One region of the Cellvibrio polysaccharolyticus genome, then DNA from elsewhere that is predicted to be linked to it. Evidence: riboswitches for the same ligand, from Rfam matches in the RefSeq annotation. Region 1 holds a riboswitch; the other holds the start of a gene.
The links. Region 1 has a riboswitch for thiamine pyrophosphate ahead of C4F51_RS13425 (3-oxoacyl-ACP reductase). Riboswitches for the same ligand answer to the same signal wherever they lie in the genome.

Region 1 (5,512 bases):
TGGATTGTTGTTTTATGGAACCGGTAAAGCGTTCCTTATTTTTTGGAAACTGTTGCCTTCACGACATTGGATGCTGGCGACTCGCCGCTTTCGTTGCGAGCAAACACCCGATAGAAATAGGCTTTTCCGGCTTTCAGCTTGTCGTCATCTTTAAATAACGGCTGCTGCGCCGGATCGAACTCCAGCTTACCATCAGAAACCTTGTCTGCAATAGTTTTCCACGGGCCTTTTTCAGATTCAGCACGCTCAATGCGATAGGTACGTGCCAACGGTGCGCCCATCCAGTTAATCGCAACCGTCGGGTTGGCGATATCCCGCAGTTTCGGCGCTTCCGGCGTCGGCAACGGCGGGGCTTCTTTCAAACCGGCCATTTGCGCCTGCGCCTTGCGAACCAGATCAACCACCGCCTGCTCTTCGTTAGCCTCAGCTTCCGGGAAACCGGGCAAACGATAACTGTAGTGGCCGGTGTATTCCTTGTGCCAGTAGAAACCGCCATCGTGACGGTGACCACGCCAGCCCCAGATAAATGCACCGGCGGCACGCGCACCTTTGTGCTCGGCGTTTACGGCGGCTTGCATAATATCATTCAGGCCTTTGGCATCTTTCAAACCGAACTCGCCAATGAAATACACTTTTTTGGCATCAATCGCACGCAAGTCTTTATGAACCTGTTCAGGATCGTTGTTGTTATTGGTGGTGTAAAAGTGGTTGGAAATAATATCCACGTTGGGGTCATCCAGTGATGACTCAACGATTTTCAAATAAGTACCATCCACAAATAAATGGTTCTTATCCAGCGACTTCACAAAGGCTGCGGTTTTTTGCACAAATTCGTCGGTGCTGTCTTTCAGCTCGTTACCACTCTCCCACGCCATAATGGCTTTTTCATCGCGGTATTCGCGACCGGTGATGGTATTTTTACGGGTAATGACCTGCTCGATAATATGCAAATAGGCCGCGTAGGTTTTGCTGTTCAAATCATGCAAGGCGGTTTCCGGCTCATCGTAAAAGGCTGCCAGCTGCTCACGACCGCCCCACCATTTCCAATGGTCAATAAACGGCAGAATCAAACGCAAACCGTGCTCGTCGGCCAGCGCGATCATACGGTCATAATGCACCATTGCAGCTTCGTTCAAACGTGGCATACCGCCAGCGGTTTCCGGCTTGAGAACATGGGTTTCGCGCTCGCAGGCAGCGTCCCACGGGGTTTCAATAGAGAGCACGTACACGCGCATGGCCTTGTGGCCGCTGTATACCAGAGACTTGATCCAGTTTTCCTGCTCGTCGGCGGTGGGCCATTTGAAGTACTGCCCCCAACCGCGCGGATCAGCTTCACACACGCCACGGGAGTCATCTTCAATACGATGCAGTTCCGGCGCATGGATACCGGCAAACCGGAACTCCTGATCGCCATCCATCAGGCGATGGCCATCGCGGGTAATAAAGTTATCAAACGCCAGCGCAGGCAAGGCCGAAAGCGCGCCAAACGTCAGCGCAGCAGCCAGACAAAGTCTCTTCATAGGGCTTCTCTTATTGGTTGTATTCATTCTCAGTACGACATGTAACCGGTTTCAGATGGCAAGATTATCATTCATAACAACCAGATGCCACGCCTGGTTGCCACAAGAAATGTAAACCGATGATCTGCGCAATATAAAGACCATCGCCCAGCACTCAAGCAAAGACCCAAGCGCGCAATAATCATAATGACGTATCAGCCTGAACTTATGCGAATCATTCGCATTTCATGATATGGTGACTTTCCTGACACGGGGTGTTCTGATGAACAGGGCTGAGATGATACCCGTTGAACCTGATTCAGTTCACACTGACGAAGGGATGTCCATGCTGTTGGTTGCGGTGCATCTTTTCGTCCCGATTTTTCTTTGGCGGAACTTATTGCATGAGCACACTCTCCGGAAACTCACTCCCTCTTGATGAACAATTGGTGCTGGTCACCGGCGCTGGCCGTGGGCTGGGTGCACACATTGCGCGCGCATTTCTTGGTCATGGTGCCAGCGTAATTGTGAATTATCTGAATAGCGGCACCGCCGCAGAGCAACTTGCCCATGAAGCACCTGGCCGTGCGCTGGCGATTCAGGCAGATGTCAGTGATGCCAGCGCCGTTGCGAAAATGATTGAACAAGCGGAACAGCATTTTAAAAAGCGTGTTACCACGGTGGTCAATAATGCCCTGCCCGCCTTTCAGTTTAATGGCGATGCCCGCCCTCACGCGGATGCATTGAGCTGGGGAGATTTGCATCAGCAATTTGAAGGTGTTGTTCGCGGTGCGCTTAATACGGTGCAAGCGGCCTTGCCCGGTATGCGTGAAAAAGGGTTTGGTCGGGTTATTAACATTGGCACCAACCTGTTTCAAAACCCCGTTGTGCCCTACCACGATTACACCGCGGCCAAAGCTGCCCTGCTATCACTAACTCGCACGCTTTCGCAGGATCTGGGGCCAAGTGGTATTACCGTGAACATGGTGTCCGGCGGATTGTTGCGCACCACCGATGCATCAGCAGCAACACCGGAAGCGGTATTTGATTTTATTGCAGCCAGCACGCCGTTGCGCCGGGTAACCACGCCGGAAGAGTTTGCTGATGCAGTGTTGTTTTTTGCATCGCCCTGGTCGCGTGCGATTACCGGGCAAAATCTGGTGGTTGATGGCGGGCTGGTGAAAAACTGACGGACTTTAAGGTCGTGCTTAAAAGCACGACCATTTCATCTCAAAGGTTTTCTCTGTTTCCGAGTCAATAACAAAGTTCAGTGCAGAATAGAGTTTAAAAGCAGGATTGTTTTTATAAACGCTTAATACGATTGAAACCTTCGATAACCGGGCTTCATTCTGTAATCTCGCAATCAAATCTCGCCCGATGCCGCGCCCCTGATATTCAGGCAGCAGCTGTATCTGGATCAAATCCCAAGGCGCGGAATCTCTCTGTACTTTAAATAGCCCGATATCCTTATTGTCAGCCTGAATGATTTTCGCAGACTCAAAATGAAAGTGAACTCTATCCAGGTGGTTATCTTGCGACACGTCAATGCCTTCTCGCAGGATATGCTCATTCATCGTGGCATTGCGCAAGCGAAGTAAAAATTCTACATCACTCTCCTGTGCATCCCGCAGAGTTACGTCCATGATTTTTGCTGATATTTAACTGATTACAGATAAGCCACATATTATTGTCGATGATAATGAGCATCGACAACAGAAATTTTGTAGTATTTATAGTCATTCAACTGAAGAGTTATGGGGTGGCCGCAAGACATTTTAAAATTGATAGTTTCACCAGAGCGTAACAGCTTGGTAACATATTCGCTGCATTCCTCAATAAACTCACCCGCCTCATTAAAAAGCTCGGCTTTGATGCCAACAGCAGACCAACTGGCATCACCTTTGTTTTCAATCGTACCTAACAAGGTAAACTCCTGCGAATTAATTCTCTCACGGGAAACGGATAACTCTAATAAAGCAGTTTCATCAAACTCCCGAAATCTTGTTTTTCTTTCCGCCTCCCACACGGCATCGCGCGCCTTTGCTTCTTCTTCAAAGTGCTTTTCCATATAGAAGAAAGATCCTGAACTAATTGCTACGAGTGCCAGCATAAAACCGACACCGTATAAAAATCCATTAGCTACTTTGATGCCGGATGCTTTAATAAAACTCATAAAATTTCCTTATATTCTTCAAAAAATAAAATTACACAGCATCCCAATGCTGCTCTTTATCCAATGTAGAAGGGTGTATGGACGAATGTAAAAGATTGATCAGAAGAAGAAAACTTCGGCAGGAAACTAACCATTTTCTTTTAACTCGCCCGCTACCCTTACCGGATTACCGTTCAAGCCAGCGATATTAATCATCCAGAAAACAAATGCAAGTGATTTTCATTACCCAAGCTAATGTCAAGTAGCACCAACGGTTATGCAGTCGCATTTTTAACGAGTTTTAAATGCATCAACCAAACCATCCCTGGCCTGGCTGTATAAATTTAATACGTCGGGCGCTGCGCGGGCTTAATCGAGCGATACTCTTTTGCCGGCATTCGCCGGTGTGAGCAGCAAATACAATGCAGGGACAACAAACAAGGCAAGGATGGACACAGAGATGAGTCCGAAGATAATTACCAGCGTTAGCGGGCGATAGAAGGCGCTGCTGATGGCCAGTGGAATCAAACCGACGATGGTGGTTAATGCCGTGGTGAGCAGTGGTCGTAAGCGCCGGGCGGAACCGGCAGCGGCGGCTTCGGGGATGGACATGCCTTCTTTTAAAAAGCGGTTCATGGTGTCGACCATAATAATGCCGTTGTTAATGGCAATACCGATCAGTGATACCAGACCGATCATGGCGAAGAAGGAAAAGGTAATGCCAAATATCCAGAAGCCCAACGCGGTGCCGATGATGGCAAGCGGCATGGTGGCGAAAATAATAAACGCCTGACGGAAACTGTTAAACAAAATTACCAGCACGCCCACCACCAATACAACCGCAATAATCAACGCAATTAATGCTGAGGCAAAAGTCTCATTGGTATCGGCAGATTCGCCGCCGATAACCGCGCGATAACCGGCTGGCCAGTTTTGTTGCAGCTCATCCAGTTTGGGGGCAACATCGGCCATCACTTCGCCCACGGTACGCCCTTCATTTTTTGCCATTACCGAGATGGCCCGCTCGCCATTCACATGCGACACCGCGATTGCCGCTTCGGATTGCACCGGCTTCAGCAACTGATTCAGGGCCACCGATCGGCCTTCACTGGTAAACACCCGCACCCGAGCCAATTCTTCGGTGTTACGAGGGCCACCGGCTTCACCGGGATAGCTGGGCCATTCAGTGCCGAGGCGAATATCAATATTGTCGGTGCCATCAGCGGTGACAAAAATACCCACTTCATCGGAACTGAAAGCGATGCGTAATTGCGACGCGAGATCGTCATGGCCAATACCAAAAAAGTTGGCCGCTTCGCGATCCGGTTGCAGTGCCAGTTGCGGTTTCAGCATGCCGATGTTGTCGCGCACATCGACCACGCCGTCTACCCCACTGAGCAACATTTGCACCTCGCGGGAAATATTTTGCAACTCGTCCATATCGGCACCGATCAATTGAATCTCAATCGGATCACCAGCAGTAGGGCCGCTACCTTCTGGCACCACCAGCAGTTGTGCGGCGGCAACATGCTCCTCCAGCCAGGCCGAAAGTTCCTGGCGCAGTTCATCGGCCAGTTGGTAAGACTCGGCATCGCGGTCTTCACGGGGTAAAAAAATTGCCGAAAAACCGATAAAATTTTCTGCCTCGCTCGGTTGCAAATTAGCCGCCATAGAACCACCGGCAAAGGGACTTTTTAAACCGACCAGTTTCACGACGCTTTGAAAATAGGGTTTACTTTTCAGAATATCGCCCACTGCATCAGCTACCTGTTGTGAGGTTGCCAACTGTGCGGTGGGCGGTAATTCAATATTAATACCCAAACGTTCGCCGTCCGTGGGCGGAAACAATTCCACCCGTGCC
Region 2 (5,512 bases), 630 kb from region 1:
ATCACTACCTCACGGGTAAACGACCGGCTCCAACCGCCAGCAAACAGCCGGTGGCGCAGTGTCAGCTTTTCAATACGCAAAAAACCGCGGTACATGGACTCGCGGTTTTCCACTTCAACATCGGCCCCGGTAAAGGGCGCGCAAGGCAGGGAGATCAAAGACATAATGGTGTCGGCTTATGACAATACAAGGAAACAGAATGCAAAACGCCAGAACAGTGTCTGGCGTTTTGAGCGAAAAAACATCCGGCAGAAAGCTTATACCTTCCGGTAGATCTCCGCACCCTGTTCCACAAATTCACGCGCCTTTTGTTGCATCTCGGCTTCTACATCAATCATGCGAATCACCTTGTCTTCCGGAATGGCGGAAATATCGGTGCCGTGTTTGGCCGCATATTCACGCACTTCCTGGGTGATTTTCATTGAGCAGAACTTGGGGCCGCACATGGAGCAGAAATGCGCAACCTTGGCCGATTCCTTTGGCAAGGTTTCATCGTGGTAAGAGCGCGCCGTATCCGGGTCGAGGCCGAGGTTGAACTGGTCTTCCCAACGGAATTCAAAACGTGCTTTGGACAGTGCATTGTCACGCAGCTGCGCGCCCGGATGCCCTTTGGCCAGATCGGCCGCGTGGGCGGCAATTTTGTAGGTGATGATGCCTTCTTTCACATCGTCTTTGTTGGGCAAGCCGAGGTGTTCTTTCGGCGTCACATAACAAAGCATCGCGCAGCCGTACCAGCCAATCATCGCCGCACCAATACCGGAGGTGATGTGGTCGTAGCCGGGTGCAATATCGGTAGTCAATGGCCCAAGGGTATAGAAAGGCGCTTCATCACACACTTCCAGCTGCTTTTCCATATTCTCTTTGATCAGGTGCATCGGCACATGGCCGGGGCCTTCGATCATCACCTGGACATCGTGCTTCCAGGCGATTTTGGTCAGCTCACCGAGGGTTTCCAGCTCGCCAAACTGTGCTTCATCGTTGGCATCGGCAATAGAACCGGGGCGCAAGCCATCGCCCAGCGAGAAGGACACGTCGTAAGCCTTCATGATCTCGCAGATGTCTTCGAAATGGGTGTAAAGGAAATTTTCCCGGTGATGCGCCAGACACCATTTGGCCATGATGGAACCACCGCGAGACACAATGCCGGTAACGCGTTTGGCGGTGAGCGGTACATAGCGCAGCAAGACACCGGCGTGAATGGTGAAGTAATCCACGCCCTGCTCGGCTTGTTCAATCAGCGTATCACGGAAAATTTCCCAGGTCAGATCTTCCGCAACACCGTTTACTTTTTCCAGCGCCTGATAAATAGGCACGGTACCAATCGGCACATGGGAATTACGGATAATCCACTCACGGGTTTCGTGAATATTTTTACCGGTGGACAAATCCATCACCGTATCGGCTCCCCAACGGGCGCCCCAGGTGAGCTTTTCCACTTCTTCTTCAATAGAAGAACCCAGCGCAGAATTGCCGATATTACCGTTGATTTTGACCAGAAAATTACGGCCAATAATCATCGGCTCCAATTCGGGGTGGTTGATATTGGCAGGAATAATCGCGCGGCCACGGGCAACTTCTGCGCGCACAAACTCCGGGGTAATCTCTTCCGGGATGCTGGCACCGAAGCTCATGCCGGCGTGCTGCTCTTTTAAAATACCCAACTCACGGGCTTGCGCCAGCGCCATATTTTCGCGGATGGCGATGTATTCCATCTCCGGCGTGATAATACCCTGTTTGGCGTAATGCATTTGCGATACGTTTTTGCCCGGCAAAGCGCGACGAGCCTGACGGGTGAGGTTAAAACGCAAGTGCGCCAGCTTCGGATCGTCGAGGCGCTCTTTGGTGAAAATGGATTGGGTGTCGGTCAGTAATTCGGTATCGGCACGCTCTTTGATCCAGCCGGTACGAACATCCGGTAAACCGGTACGCAAATCAATGGTTACCTGCGGGTCGGTATAGGGGCCGGAGGTGTCGTAAACGCGCACCGGTGGATTTTTTTCGCCGCCGAAATCGGTGGGGGTATCGTCCAGCGTAATTTGACGCATCGGCACACGGATATCCGGGCGTGAGCCGGTCACATACATTTTGTGCGAGCCGGTAAACGGCTGCACCGAGGCTTTATCTACCTCTGCGCTCTGGCTGAGAATCTTTTCCGCCTTGGCATTCATCATTCATCTCCTCGGTTTTTTATCTTTAAATAATAGTTTTAATAAGCTGTGTTTTTTACGCCTGGTGCCAGCGATAAAAATGGTGCACCGGCCCCGAGCCGTTACCGATGTGTAATGCATCGGAATGGCGAATGGCCTCGTGGATATAATCTTTGGCTTCTGTCACGGCATCTTTCAAAGACAGGCCTTTCGCCAGACCTGCCGCCACCGCCGAAGCGAGTGTGCAACCGGTGCCGTGGGTATTGCGGGTTTGCAAACGGGGTTTACTCAACCAGCAGGCTTCGCCAGCCGCCGTGAGCAGCAAATCAGTCGCTTCCGGTTCCTGCACATCGTGCCCGCCCTTGAGTAGCACCGCTGTAACACCCAACGCCAGCAAACCTTCGGCCTGACGAAGCATGGCATCACGACCGCTCACCACCCCGGTGTTCAGCAGCGCAGCCGCTTCGGGCAAGTTGGGAGTAATCAGCGTGGCGCGGGCGAGTAATTTGCGCATTTGTTCCATGGCATCTTCGGCCAGTAAACGGTCGCCACTGGTAGCAACCATCACCGGGTCAACGATCAGCGGCAAGTGCGGGTAATTGGCGAGGGAGGACTGCACAGTGGCAATAATATCGGCGGTGGCCAGCATGCCGGTTTTAATGGCGCGCACCGGAATATCGCTCAGTACCGAGTGAATTTGCTGTGCAACAAAATCGGGAGGAATGGGCAAAACGCCTTGCACGCCCAGGGTGTTTTGCGCCGTCAGAGAGGCAATCACGCTACAGCCAAAAACGCCGAGCGCAGAGAAGGTTTTCAAATCAGCCTGAATACCCGCGCCGCCGCCGCTATCGCTACCCGCGATGGTGAGCGCAATCGGTGTAACAACCGAGGGATTACCGGAAAAATGTTGTGTGGATGTCAATGTCCGCTCCAGAATAACGATGGCGCAGGACAGACAGCAGGAGCGAGCGGCTCATTAAACAATCAATAAGTCCAGCTCAAATCAGACAGGATCTGACGTCGTAATAAAAGACGCTCGTGACTCTCGTTCCCTACGCCGGTACTAACCGGATCAGGTGTGCGGGTATTTCTCAGCCTAAATAGCACCCCGACAAGATGGCTGGCAGTCTAGAGAAGTCTGGCAAGGCTGTAAAGGCAGGCATGCGCGACAGCTTCTACTGACAGCCTGCGGCAGGCGCCGCTGTCATTATTGGTAGCCAGTTTCATGCTGGCGCGCTGAAGATGACACAAGGTTTTGCAGAGATGTCCGGGCTCTTTTCAGCCCGGACTTTTTTAGCCTGGGCTTTTTTCAGCCCCAGCTCTTTTCAACAAGGTGCATCCATTCACCGGGGTTCGGCGTCATAACCAAGGCTGCACCTTGATACAGGCGCGCCAGCACAGGGGTCGACAATAAAAACCGGGCTGCTGACGCGGCTTTTGCCCGAGCTGTGCGTCATAGGGGTAAACAACCCTGGTGAAGGTCATGACAATCATCATGTTTACTCTTTTTAACGGCTCAGGTTAGAGTGTCATCTCGACCCGCTATGGCCAAACCTTTACACTCGACCGATTGGACGATTTTATTAGCCGGATACGCCACCCACATGAAAATATTCTCTAAAAGAACCACATTTTTCCTGCTTGTCAGCAGTCTGGCGCTTGCGCCCATTACCGCTTCCGCTGAAACCCTGCTCGATATTTACGAGCTGGCTTTGACCAACGATTCGCAATTGAAAGCCGACCGGGCAGCCTTTGAAGCCGGCCAGGAATACCGCACTCTCGGGCGCGCCAACCTGCTGCCACAAGTTATTGGTAGCGCCAGCTATAGCGAAAGTGACTCCGACGTTCGCGACCGAATCGGCAACACCGTTACCCGCAGCAGTGATCGCACCCGCAGCGGCTGGACCGTTTCTCTGGATCAGCCCTTATTTAATATGGCCTCCTGGTACAGCTACCAGCAGGGCATCAAACTGTCCGAACAGGCAGAAGCCCAGTTCGGTGCCGATCAGCAAAGCCTGATTGTGCGGGTGGCCAATGCTTACTTTAACGTGCTGCGCTCGATTGATACGCTGGAAGCCACCATCGCCGAAGAAAATGCGCTGGAGCACCAGCTGGAACAAACCCAACAGCGTTTTGAAGTAGGCCTGACCGCCATTACCGAAGTGCATGAGGCCCAGGCCGCTTATGACAGCGCCACCGCCGCCACCTTCGAAGCTCGCGGTGCGCTGGGCATTGCTTATGAAGCGCTGGAAGTACTCACCGGCCGCAGCCACGACCAGGTTGCGCCACTGGCAGCGGATTTTCCGGTCGTTGCGCCGGTACCGGCTGACCGCCATCAGTGGGTAGAATTCTCGCTGAAAAATAACTACGGCCTTAAAGCAGCACGCCTCAGCGCCGATGCCGCCGGTGAAACCGCCAAAGGTGCTCGCTCCGGTCACCTGCCAACCGTTTCTGCATCGCTGTCTTACAGTGACAACCGTGAAGATGGCGACCAGTTCGGCGCGCCTTTTGATACCCGCACCGATGGCAGCACCATCGGTATCAATTTGAATGTTCCGCTGTACAGCGGCGGCGGCACCTCCAGCCGCACCCGCCAGGCCTATGCGCTGTTTACCCAGTCACAGGAAATTTACAACAACACCCAGCGCAATGTGATTCAGTCTGCCCGTGCGTTGCACCTGTCAGTTGAGACCGGCGTATCCCAGGTGTATGCCAGAAAGCAGGCCATTGTTTCCAGCCAAAGCGCTTTGGAAGCAACCCGCTCCGGTTATGAAGTGGGCACCCGCAACCTGGTAGAAGTACTGCAATCACAGCGTCAGCTGTACCAGGCGCGCCGCAACTATGCAACCGCGCTCTATGACTACATCATCAACACCATTCAGTTACGTGAAGTGGCCGGCATGTTGACCCCCGCCGATGTGCAGGAGATTGATCGCTGGCTGGAAGCCCAGGCACCGGTTAACCGCAACCAGTACATTCAGTAAGCCATATACTGACACCATAAAAAAACGCTGGCCTCCGCAAGGAGCCAGCGTTTTTTTATGGTCACTCCAACATCCGTTTAGTGTGTCCCCACCTTAAAGGTGACTTCTGCCAAGTGATACTTAATGAACTACTTTGTGTTTATGCCACCAAACAGGTCAACGCTATTTAACCAATGGTGAAACGATGCCGGATTTCGTCTTCATCGGCTTCGTTAATCAAACCATTTTCATGCAGATAGGTGAGCGCAATCGAACCGGATGCATCTAAAGAACATTCTGCCAACCGGATCAAATGAGGCTCCAGTTCATCGCGATACGAACCCAGCAGCGCGTCCATTTTCGACGAAGATTGCTCTTTGTAACGCCGATAACGCTCCAGAA

Region 2: linked by a shared signal. The riboswitch ahead of thiD (bifunctional hydroxymethylpyrimidine kinase/phosphomethylpyrimidine kinase) and the one ahead of C4F51_RS13425 (3-oxoacyl-ACP reductase) in region 1 are both predicted to bind thiamine pyrophosphate.

What each region holds. Positions count from the first base shown of each region.
Region 1 covers NZ_PRDL01000001.1:3,158,480-3,163,991, forward strand. The annotation lists gene C4F51_RS13420 (cellulase family glycosylhydrolase) at 36-1,520, opposite strand; TPP riboswitch at 1,761-1,857, shown strand; gene C4F51_RS13425 (3-oxoacyl-ACP reductase) at 1,904-2,689, shown strand; gene C4F51_RS13430 (GNAT family N-acetyltransferase) at 2,708-3,142, opposite strand; gene C4F51_RS13435 (FxLYD domain-containing protein) at 3,184-3,672, opposite strand; gene C4F51_RS13440 (efflux RND transporter permease subunit) at 4,021-5,512, opposite strand, start outside.
Region 2 covers NZ_PRDL01000001.1:3,789,610-3,795,121, forward strand. The annotation lists gene C4F51_RS15970 (NUDIX domain-containing protein) at 1-164, opposite strand, end outside; gene thiC (phosphomethylpyrimidine synthase ThiC) at 258-2,168, opposite strand; gene thiD (bifunctional hydroxymethylpyrimidine kinase/phosphomethylpyrimidine kinase) at 2,224-3,069, opposite strand; TPP riboswitch at 3,180-3,268, opposite strand; gene C4F51_RS15985 (TolC family outer membrane protein) at 3,752-5,131, shown strand; gene C4F51_RS15990 (cation:proton antiporter) at 5,298-5,512, opposite strand, start outside.